Regions from separate parts of the Methylobacterium aquaticum genome, predicted to be linked through region 3. Evidence: riboswitches for the same ligand, from Rfam matches in the RefSeq annotation. Region 3 holds a riboswitch; each other region holds the start of a gene.
What was found. Region 3 has a riboswitch for cobalamin ahead of F1D61_RS13300 (TonB-dependent siderophore receptor). Riboswitches for the same ligand answer to the same signal wherever they lie in the genome.
Positions count from the first base shown of each region.

Region 1 (5,323 bases), 620 kb from region 3:
CTCGCGGACGACCGATACGGCTTCCGGATCCTTCAGGCTCGCCACCGCCACGATGGTGGGGGCCAGCCCGCGCTCCCACAGCGCCGCCGCCAGCGCGGTGGCGGGGGCGGTGTCGCCGCCGAGGATCGCCGAGCGGTAGACGAGCACGAGCGCGCGGGGCAGGACCGCGCACGGGACGGGCGAGGCCGCGCCGACGGAGTCGAGGGGGCCGCAGCCCGGGCACCAGGCAAAGCCCCGCGGCAGTGCCCGGGGCGGCTCGGGCTCGACCGGGCGGCCGAGCTCGGCGGCGATCCGGACGAGGAGCCGGCGCAGGTTCTCGGTCCCGCCGGCCCGGACATAGCCGTCGAGGGCGTCGCGCAAGCCGGGCGTCACCGTCGAGATCGCGGCGAGGCGGGGATCGGGACGGTCGCAGCCCGGCAGCACCGCGAGCGGGATGCCGTAGGCCCGGCAGGTCTCGGCCAGCCGCTCGAGCCCGTAGCGCCAGTAATCGAGCCCGCCGAGGCAGCGCACCAGCACGAAGCGGGCCCGGGCGATCACCGCATCGGCGTAGAGATCGACCGAGAGCGGGTGGCGCAGCTGCGCCATCTTGGCGAGCCGCAGGCTCGGCCACTCGACGCCACTCTCCCCGCCCGTGAGCGCCGTGTAGGCGCCCGCGAGGCCGGCGAGGTCCGAATCGGTGAAGGACAGGGCGACGATGTCGCCGGGCGCCTGGCCCAGATCGATCGCCGCCTCGCCCTCGTCGAGGGACACCGTATCGATGCGCAGGAGATGCATCGGCCCTCAGGTCCCCGAGACGAGACGGGGCCGAACTGGAAACGCGACGCCGTCATAGATATCCGCCAGCGCCAGGCTCATGCCAAGCTCCGGCAGGTCGATCGTCTGGTCGAGCCCGGCAACGAGGCGGCGCTGCCAAGCGCCGTCCGCATCCCGCCGCCACTGGGCGATCTCGGGAGCGTTCGGCTCGACGAGCAGGATCACCGCGAGACCCGCGACCGCCTTGTACTCTTCCAATTTGTCGAAAGCGTCGAAGTCTCGCGTCGAGGGCGACAGCACCTCGGCGACCAGACGCGGCTCCGCCGCCGTCAGCCCGTTCGGATCGCGCGAACCGCAATCCACGCCGAGATCGGGCCGGCGGATCTGGCCCGGCAGGGTCTCGACGCTGCCGTCACCCGTGAAGGGCCGGCACGGGGTGCCGCGCAGCCGGGTGCGGAACTCCGCCACGAGGTTGACCACGATGTCGTCATACACGTTGCGGGCGCTTGGCCTCATCCGGACCGGCACCCCGCCGACCAGCTCGTAGCGCTCGTCCTGGCGCTCCTGCCAGGCGAAGAACTCCTGCACGCTCCAGCGCCGCGCCGCGGGCTCCGACATGCGATGCCCTCCGGGGCTTGGGGTTTTCATGCACAGATCGACGTGATGCCGACGATATGGCCTCGGCCGGCCCGACTTGAAAGCATAGCGCGGGCTCTCTCCTCTCCCCGCAGGCGGGGAGAGGGCCGTGTCTCCGTTCAGGAGACGCGGCAAGCGGAGGCGAAAGCCGCAGCGAGGGTGAGGGGGTATGTCCGGAGGAATCTCATTCGTCGAGCCCCCTCACTCTCGCGGCGAACCTCCCGGTTCGCTGCCGGACTTCCTGAGCGCCTTCGAAGCTCAGGCCTCTCCCCGCCCGCGGTGAGAGGGGAAAATCAGCGCCACGTCCCGTCCACGGACAGCCCTGCTGCCCGCCGGGAAAGGACGAGGCCGCTCGATGCCTCAGCCCTTCAATGCCGCCGCCACCGCATCCTTGTCGAACCCGGTGAGCCCGATCACCACCAGCGTCCCGTCCCGGTGCTCGTCGGGGCGCCAGGGGCGGTCGTAATGGTGGGCGACGCGGCGGCCGACGCCCTGGACGACGAGGCGCATCGGCTTGTCGGCGACGGCGCAGAAGCCCTTGATCCGCAGCACGCCCTCGACCTCGGCGGCCTTCGCCACCCGGGCGGCGAGGTCCTCGGGCGAGCCCGCGGCCTTCACCGGCAAGGCCACGCTCTCGAAATCGTCGTGGTCGTGATCCTCCTCCGTCTCGTGGTGCGACGGGCGGGAGGCGAGGTCGTCCTCGGCGGCGGCATTCAGGCCCAGCAGCACGCGGGGATCCAGCGCCCCGTGGGCGGTCTCGACGAGCTTGACGGCGCGCGGCAGGTGCGCCTCCACCTCGGCGCGGACGCGGGCCCGCTCACCCTCGTCGAGGAGGTCGGACTTGTTCATCACCACGAGGTCGGCGCAGAGGAGCTGGTCCTCGAACACCTCCTCCAGGGGGTTCTCGTGATCGACGCTGGCATCGGCGGCCCGCTGGGCGGCCAGCGCCTCCGGGTCGTCCGCGAAGGCGCCGGACGCCACCGCCGGGCCGTCCACCACCGCCACCACGCCGTCGACGGTAACCCGCGAGCGGATCGCCGGCCAGTTGAAGGCCTGGACCAGGGGCTTCGGGAGGGCGAGGCCGGAGGTCTCGATCAGGATGTGCTCCGGCGGCTCCGGCCGGTCGAGGAGCTTGTTCAGCGCCGGCACGAAATCGTCGGCGACGGTGCAGCAGATGCAGCCGTTCGGCAGTTCTACCACCGCGTCGGCGTCGCAGCCCGGGATGCCGCATTCGGCGAGCAGCGACCCGTCGAAGCCGACATCGCCGAACTCGTTGACGATGATGGCGAGGCGCCGACCGTCGTTGTGCTCGATGGCGTGGCGCACCAGCGTGGTCTTGCCGGCGCCGAGGAAGCCGGTGACGATGGTGCAGGGAATCTTGTTCAGGATGGTCATGCGGTCACCGGCGCGGGAGGGATGCGGGCGACGACCCCCTTGCGGAATTCCTGCGGACGCTCGCGCCAGGGCACGATGCCGTCCGGGGTCCCGGCATAGAGGCCGACGCCGTCGAGGATGATGTCGGCGGAGATCGCCGGATCGAGGTCGCCGTAGACGTAGGTCCAACGGCCGGGGCTCGCGACCGCGACCGTGCAGGGCCGCTTGCAGACCGAGAGGCATTCCACCGGCTCGATCCGGATCGGCGCTCCCGGCCGGGCCGCGAGGGCCTGGGCGAGCGCGTCGTGCAGGCGGGCGCCCGCGCGGGGACCCTCCGCCGGATCGGCGGCGTCGCGGCAGGTGGTGCAGACGTAGAGGGTCACGGGATCGGTCACGCGGTCACCCCGCTGCGGCGCACCGCGTCGTTCGCCCCGCTCACCGCCTCCCAGGCCCAGCCGAAGGCGAGGCCGAGCACCGCCCAGAAGGCGAAGCCGATGGCGAGCGACCGGGCGGCGAACTGCGCCGCGAAGACCGGCGGCATCGCGGAGATTTCCTCCGGCCCGTGCGGAGCGCCCCAGACATGCGGCGCGACGATGAGGGCGAGGCCGAGGCCGATCGCGACCGGCCCGCGGCGGATCGCCACCAGGTAGAGGCCGATCGCCGTGGCGAGCGCCGTCGCCACCCACCAGAGCTGGCGCGATTCGAGCCCCGCCGCGGCGATGCCGGGCAGTTCCGGCGGCAATCCGATGGCCGGCGCGAGGCTGGCGGCGAGGAAGCCGCCGATGCCGAAGCGCAACGCCTCCGACGGCGTCACCGTGCGGCCGGTCGCGACCAGCACGGCCCCGAGGAGCAGCGCGTACCCGACGCCGCTCACCAGGGTGGCGAGCGCCGTGAAGGCGAGGCGCGGCAGGCCGGGGGCCGGCTGCCATTGCGGCTCGCCACCGTGGTCGTGGCCCGCATGGGCCAGGACGATCAGCGGGTTGGCCAGGGCGTGCCGGGCGGGGGCGACGGTCTCGGCGGTCTCGTACTTCTCCGCCGCAAGGATCAGCGGCGAGGTGAGGGCGAATTGCAGCGCGGAGGCCACGCATGCGGCCAGGAAGCCGGCGACCAGGGCCGCGGCGAGAAGACTTTTCGTCATGGGAGGGATCACCTGCACGACCAAAGGGCCGCGGGCCCGCGCCCGGTCAGGGCGCAGGCCGCACGGCCCGGATGGGTTCGGCCCTGGTCAGTGGCAGGGGAAGTTGGCGGAGTGGCGCCAGTCGTGCGCGGCGTTGTGCAGGGCGACCACCGGCGCGAAGCCGGAGACGAACAGCAGGCCGATGCCGAGGGTGGCCGCCAGGACGACGGCGCTCAGGCGCTCGCCGACGAGGGCGGGAGAAAGGGACCGGGTGATCGCGACCATGACGAGCTCCTGCCGCCCCACCGGCGGCGTCGAGAGAGAAGGGGGGACGGCAGGTCTCCTGGCTCGCGGCCTCGTGCCGGCCCACCGCCTTCCCGGATCGCTCCAGTGGCCGATGGCGGACCGTGTTCGACCGCTCACAGTTGCGGGGGCAGCCGCGGCGCGCCGGACATCCGGTTTCCGCGTTCCCTTTTCACCTCGTCGCCGAGGCACCGTCGTGGCGACCCTAGCGGGTCGGGAACGGGCTTGCAATCGATGCCGGCTGCCGCGACACCTCCGGGCCCAGCTTTTCGCATCAGGCTTTCGACCGAGGAGATGCCCGTGCCGGACCGGATTCGCGCTGCCCCGCGCCTGACCCTGGTGCTGGGCGGCGCCCGCTCCGGCAAGAGCCGCTACGCCGAAGGGCTGATCGAGGCGCAGCCGAGCCCCTGGCGCTACGTCGCGACGGCGCAAGCCTGGGACGACGAGATGGCGGCTCGCATCGCCGAGCACCGCGCCCGCCGCCCGGCGCCCTGGGAGACGGTGGACGCGCCGCGCGACCTGGCCTCGGCGATACGGGAGGCCCCGGCCGGACGGCCGGTGCTGGTCGATTGCCTGACCCTGTGGCTGACCAACGCGATGCTGGACGAGGCGGCCGACCTCGCGGCGGAGGTCGATTCCCTGATCGCCGCGTGCAAGGCGGTGCCCGGGCCGATCGTGCTGGTCTCGAACGAGGTGGGGTTCGGCATCGTGCCGGAGAATGCGCTTGCGCGCCGGTTTCGCGACGAGGCGGGCCGCCTCCACCAACGCCTCGCCACCATCGCCGACCGGGTGGTGCTGGTTGTGGCGGGCCTGCCGATGACCATCAAGGGAGACAGCGAATGACCGACGACGAGGCGGCGCGCCACCGCGCCAAGATGGAGAAGCGCAAGGCGGTGCAGGATGCCGAGGTGGCGGGAAAGACGATCGAGAAGGGCCTGCTCATCGTCCATACCGGCCCCGGCAAGGGCAAGTCGACCGCGGCCTTCGGGCTGATGCTGCGGGCGCTCGGCCGCGGCTGGCGGGTCGGGGTGGTGCAGTACATCAAGGGCGCCTGGGAGACCGGCGAGCGCTTCGCCCTGGAGCGCTTCGGCGATCAGGTCGCCTGGCACACGATGGGGGAGGGCTTCACCTGGGAGACCC
Region 1 covers NZ_CP043627.1:2,292,660-2,297,982, forward strand. The annotation lists partial or broken gene cobN (cobaltochelatase subunit CobN) at 1-774, opposite strand, end outside; gene F1D61_RS10270 (Uma2 family endonuclease) at 781-1,371, opposite strand; gene cobW (cobalamin biosynthesis protein CobW) at 1,750-2,784, opposite strand; gene F1D61_RS10280 (DUF1636 family protein) at 2,781-3,158, opposite strand; gene F1D61_RS10285 (CbtA family protein) at 3,155-3,901, opposite strand; gene F1D61_RS10290 (CbtB domain-containing protein) at 3,989-4,165, opposite strand; cobalamin riboswitch at 4,197-4,394, opposite strand; gene cobU (bifunctional adenosylcobinamide kinase/adenosylcobinamide-phosphate guanylyltransferase) at 4,478-5,026, shown strand; gene cobO (cob(I)yrinic acid a,c-diamide adenosyltransferase) at 5,023-5,323, shown strand, end outside.
Region 1: another riboswitch for cobalamin. It lies ahead of F1D61_RS10290 (CbtB domain-containing protein); the one in region 3 lies ahead of F1D61_RS13300 (TonB-dependent siderophore receptor).

Region 2 (5,323 bases), 750 kb from region 3:
GAGCGGCAGGGCGAGCGACAGGCTGCCGGCGAGCCCGCCGTAGAACACCACCACCGCCCCGAGCGCGGCAGCCGACGAGATGCCGAGGATGCCCGGGTCGGCGAGCGGATTGCGCAGGTAGCCCTGCATCACCGCCCCGGTCAGGCCGAGGCTGAAGCCGACGAGCGCACCGAGGAGCGCACGGGGCAGGCGCAGCTCCATCAGGACCAGGGCCGGGAGGGTGGAGCGGCCTGCGAGCCAGTCGCCGAGGGCTGCCGGGAGATCGAGAACGGCGTAGCCGACCGCGACAGAGGTGACGATCAGGATCGCCACCAGGAGGGCCAACCCCGCGACGAGGCGTCGGCTGCCGGCCTGCGGCGGCGTTCGTGTCACGAAGGACATCGGAGCGTTCATGGGGTCTTCATCGGGGTGCGCGCTCTCGCTGCGGCTGCAAGCCGGGCCACGACCTCGGCGACCTGCGGACCGGGACAGGTCCAGAGGCGGTTGGGGATCGGAACCGTGCGCCCCTGCGCGCGCAGCCGCTCGAGGATCGGGTGGTGCAGCAGGGCGTCGGCGAGGGACGGCGTGCCCGTCTCACTGGCGTCGACGACGACGAGGTCGGCATCAGCCAGGGCAGCCGCCTCGAGCGGCACCGAGCCGGTGCGGTCGCGGCCGATCTGCGCGGCGACGTTGACGAGGCCGGCCGCCCGGATGATCGCGTCGCCGAGGCTGCCGGGCGAGACCGTGAAGGCGTTCGGGCGCAGGACCAGGACGCGCAAAAGCCGGGAGGCCGGCACGACGCGCGCGAGGGTGGCGTCGAGCTCCGCCGCCATCGCTTCCCCGCGCTCCGGATGGCCGACGGCCGCCGCGACCTGGCGGATCTGGGCACGTACGCCGTCGAAATTGGCCGGTACGCCGAGTTCGAGCGGCGGGAAGCCGATCCGCTTGAGGAGCCCGACCGTGGTGCGAGTGGTGAAGGCTCCAGCGATGACGAGGTCGGGCTTCAAGGCCACGATCTCCTCCGCGAGCCCCCTGGTGACCGGCACGCCGGCGGCTTGCGCCGCCACGGTCGAGCCGCGCGGATCGCCGGCGAGGTAGGTCACCGCCGCGACCTGCCCGCGGTCGGCCAGCCTCAGCACGAGCTCGTCCGCGCACAGGTTCAGCGAGACGATCCGCGACGGCCGGCCCGGCGCGGCAGGGTTCTCCCGCGCCGGCACCGGACTGGCGGCCAATGAAGCGACCATGCACGCCGCCAGACCGCCTGCGACCCCGACAAGGATCAAGGCCCGCATCCTCATCCTTCTCAGAACGAGGATACGCGCACGCCGCCGTAGACGGCGAGGCCAGCCCCGAGAAAGCCGGTTGGGTTCTGGTAGCGTTGGTCGAACAGGTTATCGATGCGGGCAAACAGCGTCAGGTTCTCCGAGTAGGCGTAGTTCGCCGAGAGGTTGACCAGGGTGAAGCCCGGGTTCTTGAGCCGGGGCACCGAGAAGTCGCGGTTTCCGTCGACGAACGACCCGATCGCCACCAGGGTGCCGGTGAGCGTGAGCTGTGGCAACGGGTTCCAGATCGCGGTGGCACTGACCTTGTGACGGGGCCGGCGCAGCAATTCCTGGTGGGCGATTTCGTCCTTGGTGACGGTGTTGGTGTAGTCGACCCGGCCGCTCAAGGTGTCGGTCAGCTTGACCGAGACGAAGCTCTCCGCCCCGTAGGCCACTGCGCGGCCGACATTGACGTTGGTCCCGAAGGTCGGGAAGTACGCGGTCTGGATCAGGTTGCGGAAGTCGGTCTCGAAGTAGGTCGCTCCGACGAGCACCCGATCGCCGAGGGGCTGCTCGAAGCCGCCGTCGAAGCCGAAGCTCTCCTCGGGCCGCAAGGCCGGATTCCCGAAGAACCGGAAGCCCGGGTAGTCCTGGTAGAGCTGGCTGAGGGTCGGCGGCTTGAAGCCGGTGCCGACGCTGCCCTTCAGGCGTGTCTCCGTATAGGGCAGGATGTAGCTCGGTGCGATCCGGAACGTGGTCGCCCCGCCGAACTGGTCGTTCTCGTCGTGACGGATGTTGGCGACCAGGAAGGCGCGGTCGGTGATCGCCGATTGAAGCTCGGTGAAGCCGCCGGTGTTGCCGTTCGACTTGTCGATGCCGGTGGCCTGGAAACGCTCGTCCTCGCGCTGGGCACCGAAGAGCAGCAGGTGGCCGGGGGCGAGCTGGACATCGCCACGATAGTCGAAGCGGGTGCGTTCGCCGAGATAGGTCGAGGGCGTCGGTGGCGCGAGCGGGTCGAGTGGGCCGGCGAACAGGCGGTCGAACTTGGAGTAGTTGGCCCCGAAGACGTTGTGGAAGCCGGGCAGCGGCGTCCACTCGGCCTCGCCGCGCATCAGGAGCTGCTGCTGGTCGTTGAGGTTGCGGTAGGGCGTCGGCCGGTAGGGAAAGCCGCCATCGGCTTGGTCGAGATAGGCGCTGTCGGAGAAGCGCAGCACGTAGTTTAGGCGAAAGGTATCGGTGAGCTGCGCGCCGAGCTTGGTCGAAACCGTCTTGATGTCGGTGAAGGCGGTGCGCAGCGGCACGCCGACCGGCAGGAGCTCGAACGGTGTCACTGGCAGCGCGGCCTGGCGCAGGTGCTGCACGGAGAACGAATAATCGAAGATGCCCTCGGAGCCGGAGATGCGGCCGCCCTGGTTGGCGGTGCCGTAGGAGCCGCCCTCGACGAAGGCAGTGGCCCGGGCCGGACCCTCGCCGCGCTTCGTCACGAACGAGATGACGCCGCCGATGGCGTCGGCCCCGTAGAGGCCGCTCTGGGGGCCGCGCAGCACCTCCAGGCGGGAGAGATGCTCGGTTTGAAGCTGGCTGAAGTCGAAGGAGCGGTTCGGCGTCGAGGGGTCGTTGACGTCGATGCCGTCGATCAGGACCTTGACGTGGTTGGAGTTGGTACCGCGGATGAACACCGAGGTTTGGCCGCCCGCGCCGCCGGTTTGGACGACGTTGAGGCCCGGCACTTGCCGGAGAGCGTCCGGCGCGGTGCGAACTTGCTGGGCCTGGAGCAGGTCGGAGGTGAGTACGGTGACGCTCGACCCGGTCTGTGTGACCGGCGTGGGCACGCCGGTGGCCGACACCGAGATCTCGGCGAGCGGGATGACGGCCTCGCCGCCTTGTGACACGTCCGCGAATGGGGCGGCGACTTGCTGGGCGTGGGCTGCAGGCGCGGCAAGCAGGGCCGGACCGGCGCAGGAGAGCGCCAGCACGCTCAGGCGAGCGCGTTGAAGGGAATGGGGCACGGGAGATAAGCCTCGGGCAACGGCAGTGGCACGTCACCGCGAACGAGGCCTCGGGTCACCGCCTCCACGCAGGATTGGCGGACCCTCGACACCCGCCAGGACACCCCGCCCAGCGCGTTTCGCGTGTGACCACGACTGACGGCAGGTCTCCTGGCTCGCGGGTCGCTGCCCTCTCACCGTCTTCCCGGGCGAGGCTGCCCAGTGACATGGTGGCGGAAGGCTCGCCGCTTACAGTTGCGGGGGCAGCCGCGGCATCGGGCTCATCACCCTCACCGCGTTCCCTTTTGATCCCCGAGGGGAACCGTCCCGGCCAGCTAAGCGACGCGGAGGCGCCCGGTCAATTGCCTTGCTGCAACGCTTCGAAATATTCCTGAGGCCAGTACACGGCTGTTCCACGCTGAGAGCGCGACTCAGCAGCCGAGGGAGGAGCACCATCCCGCAACAGCGCACTCACCGAGCGGGTTCGAGCCGGTCGTACCCTTTGGCGCGGTAGATGATGACCGAGGCGATCCACGCCACGACGAAGATGCCGACCACGGCGAAGCCGGCCTCGCCCAGATTGTCGTTGAGCGTGCTCACCGCTTGCCACAGTCCGCCCGTGAGCCCGAGCTTGTCGCCGATCAGGCCGAGGGCCTCCAGGCCGCCGATGAACAGCGCGACCGTCGCCGAGGCCGCCGTGATGGTCAGGTTGTACCAGAGCTTGCGGATCGGGTTCGCGAGCGCCCAGCCGTAGGCGCCGGTCATCAGCACGCTGTCGGTCGTGTCGAGGAGCGTCATGCCCGCAGTGAACAGCGCCGGGAAGATCAGGATCCGGCTGGAGCGACGGGTCAGCAAGGTGCCACTGGCGCTCAAGGCGCGACAGGTATGCAGGGTGCCACCGGCACTACGGGCCCGACTGGAGCGATGGGTGCCGCAGGCTCAGCTGGTGCGACTGGTCAGATTGGAGCCACCGGCACTGCGGGCGCGACAGGTGCAACCGGCGCTCCGGGTGCGACTGGAGCCGCAGGTGCAACGGGTGCCCAGGGTGCGACCGGTTCCGAGGGAGGAACCGGCTCGACCAGCCCGGTCATCTGCTTCGCGTCCGGAACGATGATCCTGACGCCGGAGGGTGAGCGCCCGGTCGAGGCCCTGCGGCCCGGCGATGCCGGCGTCACCGCTTCGGGCGAGACGGTCGCCGTCGCGTGGGTCGGTCACCGCCACCTCGACCTGCGCCGTCATTCGCAGCCCGAGCGGGCCCAGCCGGTCCGGGTCGCCGCGCACGCCTTCGGCCCCGGCCTGCCGCACCGCGACCTCGTCGTCTCGCCCGGCCACGCGCTGTTCGTCGAGGACGTGCTGATCCCGGCCGGCAGCCTGATCAACGGCACCTCGGTGGCGCAGCTCGATTGGGCGGAGGTCGTCTATCACCACGTCGAGCTGCCAGTGCACGACGTCCTGGTCGCCGACGGGATGCCGGCGGAGAGCTACCTCGATTGCGGCTACCGCGGCACCTTCGCGAACCACGACGGCCCGGTCACCCTGCATCCGGACTTCGCTGCCGTGGCCATGAACCTGGAACTGGCCTGTGCGCCGGCCCTGCTGCATGGCCCGGTCGTCGAGCAAGTCCGGGCGCAGCTCACCGCTGAGGAGATCAAGGTGACGATGCAAGCTGCGGCGAAATCGAAGCGTTCGCTCCTCGCGCGCGTCTTGCGGCGGGCGTGAGCCCTGCCGGTCCCCGGCAGGCCTGAGACCGCGACGAACCCGGCCCGTGGCGCTCTGCACAGGAGCGCCGCGGGCCTTTATCGTTGAGCATCTTGCACGGTGGGCGAGCGCATCATCCACGAGCTGCGCGGCCGCGCCTGCCTGCCGCTCGCGATCGTGCCGGCCCGGCGCAAGGGCTGCGCGGTCACCCGCTCGTTCTCATCCCGGATCACCGAACCGACGGTGCTCGAGCAGGCGGTGGCGGCGCACGCCACGCGGCTCGGCGAGAAGCTGCGGCGCAACGGGCTCGCCGTCTCGGCCGTCACGGTCTTCTACCATACGAGCGAGCACGACCGGGGCGACCCGATGCGCGCCGTCTCGACGGTGGTGCATCTG
Region 2 covers NZ_CP043627.1:3,660,114-3,665,436, reverse strand. The annotation lists gene F1D61_RS16615 (FecCD family ABC transporter permease) at 1-393, opposite strand, end outside; gene F1D61_RS16610 (ABC transporter substrate-binding protein) at 390-1,223, opposite strand; gene F1D61_RS16605 (TonB-dependent receptor plug domain-containing protein) at 1,283-3,250, opposite strand; cobalamin riboswitch at 3,374-3,569, opposite strand; partial or broken gene F1D61_RS16600 (HoxN/HupN/NixA family nickel/cobalt transporter) at 3,701-4,102, opposite strand; gene F1D61_RS16590 (Hint domain-containing protein) at 4,115-4,948, shown strand; partial or broken gene F1D61_RS16585 (DUF4113 domain-containing protein) at 5,036-5,323, shown strand, end outside.
Region 2: another riboswitch for cobalamin. It lies ahead of F1D61_RS16605 (TonB-dependent receptor plug domain-containing protein); the one in region 3 lies ahead of F1D61_RS13300 (TonB-dependent siderophore receptor).

Region 3 (5,323 bases):
GCAGGACGATCCGAGGAGCCTCACCACGATCGTGGCCGAAGCGATCGAAGCGATCGAAGCAAGGCGCGTGAGATCGCCACCGCAACGATCTATGCGGATTACCCCTCCGCGATACGACCGGGATTGGTTCGATCAGGGATACGACGTAGCCGTCATTCCAGCAGGTAGTACCGTGGTTGACAACCGCTTGGCAGGACCGAACGATCCTGTTACGAGCCTGTCCGTGTTAATCGGTAGTACCAGGGAGTAGGACGTGGTGGAGATGAAGCGGAAGGGTCGGGCCAAGGCTGTTCCGAAGGACGACCGGCAGCGGCACATCTCGCTTCTGCTCAAAGGCAAAGACCACCTCTATGCCGCGTTGAAGGACGTGCGGTGCGAGAAGCGGGTCGACCGAGAGGGACTCTCCCGGGCCGAGCGCATCGACATGATCTGTGAGCGCTACCGGTTCATGGTCGAGGACGAGATGCCCCTCCTCACCGCCTCAGAATGGCTCGGGGTCATGGACGCGTGCAATCCGCGTATGGACTTCAGAAGGGTTTCACGCCTACCTGACGGCGTAGTCGACATGATGCAGGCCGCTCACGAGGAAGGTGTTGCTGCCCGCCATGGCTATGAGCCCGACGCATTACTTGCAAAGATCTCGAACAGAACTCCCTACATCGTCCCGATCGCGGAGGTCGCTGATCGATTTTGGGGTTCTGATTTCGAGGACGGACGCTCGCACGAAGACCGCCTGCGCGACGCCGGAGCGCGGATCGACCAGCGAGCGGGAAAGTAGGACCCAGTGTACTACCGCCTTGGCCTCGAACGGTTGGTGACGGGAAGAACGCTCATCACGGGATACACAGGTCGCCGACGCGGCCTTAATGATGATGTGCGGTGCCTCGGCATAAACAGTCGGCCACTACTTCTGGCTAACCGCCCCGAAACGTCTCCTTGAACGTTCAATGACGGACACGAAAAAGCTCTTCAACCAACTGTACCAACCGGACCAATTGAAGGAATTTTGGGGCGGCAGGCTATTGTAGGCGAAGACTTGTGCATGCCGCACCAAGAAGGACCAACCAACCGGAGGGTTCCGGTTGGTTGGTCCCATGATCGATCGGCCTACTGTACCGGGCGATCGTTTGGGCGCCGGTGTTACGCCGCCTTTGCTCGGTAAATCTCGTCCAGAAGGTCGACGACCCGTTCAAGCATCGCATCACCCCGCTTGTCGCGGTAGCCGCGAGATCGTCGAGCATGATGGTAGCCACCCTGGCCGACACCGCCACCGAGCTTCTTCTCACCGGCGAATACGACCTCGCCGGAGTCGTCCTCGTTGACGTGGAGCAAGATCAGGTCACCCCGCTGCTGAGAGCGACCACCGAGCTATCCGTCGAGCTTCAGCAGGTGATCGTCGCCCTTGCTGCGGCGGGCATTCATCGCGCTCAGCGCGTCCTGTCGGCCTACGTGGCGGTCAGATGCATCCTTGAGGATCCACCGCCGAGAGCGAAGATGAAGAGCATGGCCCGGGTCCTATCCCGCCTTATCCGGTTCGAAGAAGTGGCAGCGCGCGAGCCCGATCTTGACCGAGTCCTGGCGCAAGCGCGAGGGACGGCCAGAGGGGTTAAGGCCCGCAAGCTGGCTATCGACTGGAGCTTGTCGAAGCCTATCGCCCGATAGCTTCATGCCGTCGCGGGACCCAGACCGAGCGGGTGCTATGTAGTTTCTACGCGCTCGGAAATCGTTGCGGAAATTTGGAATTGTATCACGCTGGTTCAAGCGGAACATCCACGGAGCTACGCTTGAACCCGACAGGCGCACGTAAGTTTGGGCCTCGCCCCTTTGGCGAGACCTACCTTCAAATCGCCGTGGAACTTGACGCGGTGTATCCTGGACACCTTGGGCTGGCTCTTCACGGATCCGATCTGGCCCGCCAGACGAGGTTCCTGGCGTATGCGGAGATTGCGACCGGGGGTGCCGCGGCACTCGCAAACCGCCTTGGCAGTGCCGAGGTATCGTCCGCCATCAGGAACGCCGACTCCGATCAGGCGGTGATCGGCAGGGCCCTTGCGGTCTTCAAGCCTCGCGAGATCGTCGAGGCCATCTTCAAGGTCGTCCCGAACGCCTTCCTCGGCACTCTCAAGCGCCTCGGCCCCGGTCCGCTACCCAACCCCGCTCTGTATCGAGAGCTTTACCAACTCTTCGCGTCTCGCATTCCCGCCGACCGCGCCCGAGTTCGCGTTCTACGGCAGTTGCCGGGCACCATCTCGCCGATGCAGATCGCGATCGTGATGGTCATCGACCCCGTCCTCCTGCATCCCCGCTTCGTGATGAAGATCGAGACGGTCGAGGAGGCTCGCGACCTCAGCGACGCCTTTGCTTACATTCGCGCCCACTGCTCAGCCGCCACCAACGAGGCGATCTGGCAGTCAGTTTCGTCCTTCCCCGAGCAGAAGATCGTCGAAGCATTAGTGCGGCGGTGGGCGAAACGGTTTGACCAATTGCCATTTCTACTCGAACTTGCCGACCCGTCCCTGGTGGTGTTGAACACGGGGGCTGCGCTACTCGACGCCGGGCGCCGCTACGATAACTGCCTCTCGACTAAAATCCCTGACGTGCTGGTAGGGCGCAATCTGTATGTTGAGGTCAAAACTGGCCGCAGCCGCGGTCTGATTGCCGAACTGAGACGAACCTCTCGATGCTGGGTCCTTCACATGCTCCATCAACGCGGCAATGGGCGAGTTCCCCGAGATCTTGCTGCGGCTGCTCGTAGCAAACTCGCGGCCCACGGTATCGCAATCTACGACCGCCCCGCGAACGGCATCGCTGGCGTAAATGCGGCAGCCAAGCTGCTTGACATCTACGATTGGAATATCGCGGACGTCAATGAATTTGACACCCCGGAGCCACTCAGTCTCGCAGAGATCGAGGAAGAACTCGACAGCCTTGTTCGGGAATTTGGAGTGGCGGCATCGGCAGCCGAGTTTGCATGATGAAGGCATGGCCGCCGTTCGGCTTGAAGGTCTTTGAGAGAGCGGAAGTTGTTCGAACAAGGCTTCAGCGTCCAGAAGACCATACGACGGTCATGCGGCACAACCTCGAAGTTCTTCGGGGTCTGGTGGATGTTCTTCGAGCACGCGCCAGCACACAGATAGAACTGGAAGCGCTACGCGTCGAGGTCCTTGAAGCGGAGGCGACGATCGCCTCTCTTGTCACTGATCTGGAGCACGAACGTGCATACGCCTCCCACCTAGAAAAGCGGCTTGCCGAATTCGAGGACGCCGCCGAGGCTGCTCAAAGATCACGCCCGCCACTGAGGATCGTGACTTTCAAGAAGGAGCCGAAGGACACCTAAGTTTTCGACCAAGCCGCAAGTCGGATCAACGGTACGAGCGACGACCCAGGAGATTGGCCACACGCATATCCCTGACGATCGCCACGTCGATCTTCTCGATCTCGGAGGCGAGATCTGGGCGAAGGGAAGCCGCCTCGGCCAACCGTGATCTGACAGCCAGCATCGTTTGGGGTGAGACACGCGCCGTCGCACCGCCGCGCCGTTTGAAGTCGCGAAGGTAGCTGCGATCCCTCGCGCAGAAGTTCAGAGAGAACGACTGATGCGAGTGGGTCAGGCCGAGGGCGATCACGGCGTTGGCGGTCGCGATGATTTGGTGTCCGTAGAGCATAGCCGGGATTGAGCAAGTGGGATAAATATATCTGTCAAGTTATTTAGGTTGATCATGAAGCCAAATTTCAGCATGAACTCTGTTGCCGATACCGCCATCGGTAGTTTCACGTTTACGGGCCCAAGCGACCAGATACTCCTTGATCGGACGCGCGAGTGGTGTGTGCATTTCATCGACAACGACTGGCGATACAGGGTCTACATGGAGACTGGAACGATCGCGTTCGACTTCGCCGTCCAGGGTGACGCTGATCTTTTCAGGAAGATCACGAAGAGGGCGCCGACCTTGATCACCTGCGTTTGAGTGGGAGTAGTTGCTGTCACCCTCCGAACACACATGCCCTGTAAAGCGAATCGCGACATTGACGACGCGCCGGTTGATCGGCTTCCCTGGACAGGACGGTTCCTCCCCGGAGGATCAAAAGGGAACACGGTGAGGGCGGAGAGCCCGATGCCGCGGCTGTACCCGCAACTGTGAGCGGCGAGCCTTCCACCACCGAAGTCACTGGGTGCCTCACCCGGGAAGACGGTGGCAGGCGCTGACCCGCGAGCCAGGAGACCTGCCGTCAGCCGTGGTCACACGCGAAACACGTCGGGCGGGATTTCCTGATGGGTGTCGAAGCGGATGCGCCTGCCTCCGCCTGAGACCTCGTTCGCGGTGACGTGCCACTGCCGTCCACCGAGGCTCCGTGAACCCGCCCCGTCTCCATTCGTCGCTGCGGCGCTGCGCTGTCGCCGCCTGCGCGATCACGCCCGTGATCACCGTCATCCCGAGCTACGCCCAGCCCGCAAGTCCCGCCGCGGCGGCTGACGCCACCATCCCGCTCGACCCGATCTCGGTCGAAGGCACCTTCACGGCGACGCCCAGCTATCGCGTCGAGGAACTCTACAGCGGCACGAAGACCATCACGCCGCGGCGCGACCTGCCCCAGCAGGTCGACGTCGTGCCCCGGGAGGTGCTGCGCGACACCGCCGCTACCCGCGTGGAGCGCGCTCTCGACTACGTCCCGGGGGTCGGCAAGCAGAACGACTTCGGCGCCCAGAACCTTGCCCTCTACTCCGTGCGGGGCTTCGCCACCCAGGACATCTTCCAGAACGGCTTCAACATCGCCCGCGGCTACAACGGCGCGCCCGATACCCAGAACGTCCAGTCGATCGAGGTGCTGAAGGGTCCGAGCGGGGCGCTCTACGGGCGCAGCGACCCGGGCGGCACCGTCAATATCCTTACCAAGCAGCCCGTGGCGTTGCCCTTCGTCGAGATGGGCACCCTGTTCGGCAGCTTCGGCACGGCGCGCACCACCGTCGATGCGGGCGGACCCCTGAACGAGGACGGCACTGTCCTCTACCGCTTCAACGGCGCGCTCGCCCGCCAGGACAGCTTTCGCGATTACGTCGACGGTGACCGCGTGCTGGCGGCGCCCGTGGTGAGTTGGCAGATCAGCCCCGACACCAAGCTCACCGTCGAGACGCAGTACCTGCGTAACCGCCAGACCTTCGACCGCGGCACCGTCGCGGTGAACGACCGCCTCGGCCTCGTCCCGCGCTCGCGGTTCTTCGGCGAACCGGGTGACAACTCGGTGTCGGAGAGCGGGATCGTGCAGGTGCGGCTGGAGCACGCCTTCAGCCCCGACTGGAACCTGCGGGTCGCGGGCCACTTCA
Region 3 covers NZ_CP043627.1:2,912,617-2,917,939, reverse strand. The annotation lists gene F1D61_RS13325 (hypothetical protein) at 254-778, shown strand; gene F1D61_RS13320 (hypothetical protein) at 1,240-1,662, shown strand; gene F1D61_RS13315 (hypothetical protein) at 1,785-2,975, shown strand; gene F1D61_RS13310 (hypothetical protein) at 2,972-3,337, shown strand; gene F1D61_RS13305 (hypothetical protein) at 3,363-3,665, opposite strand; cobalamin riboswitch at 4,050-4,246, shown strand; gene F1D61_RS13300 (TonB-dependent siderophore receptor) at 4,354-5,323, shown strand, end outside.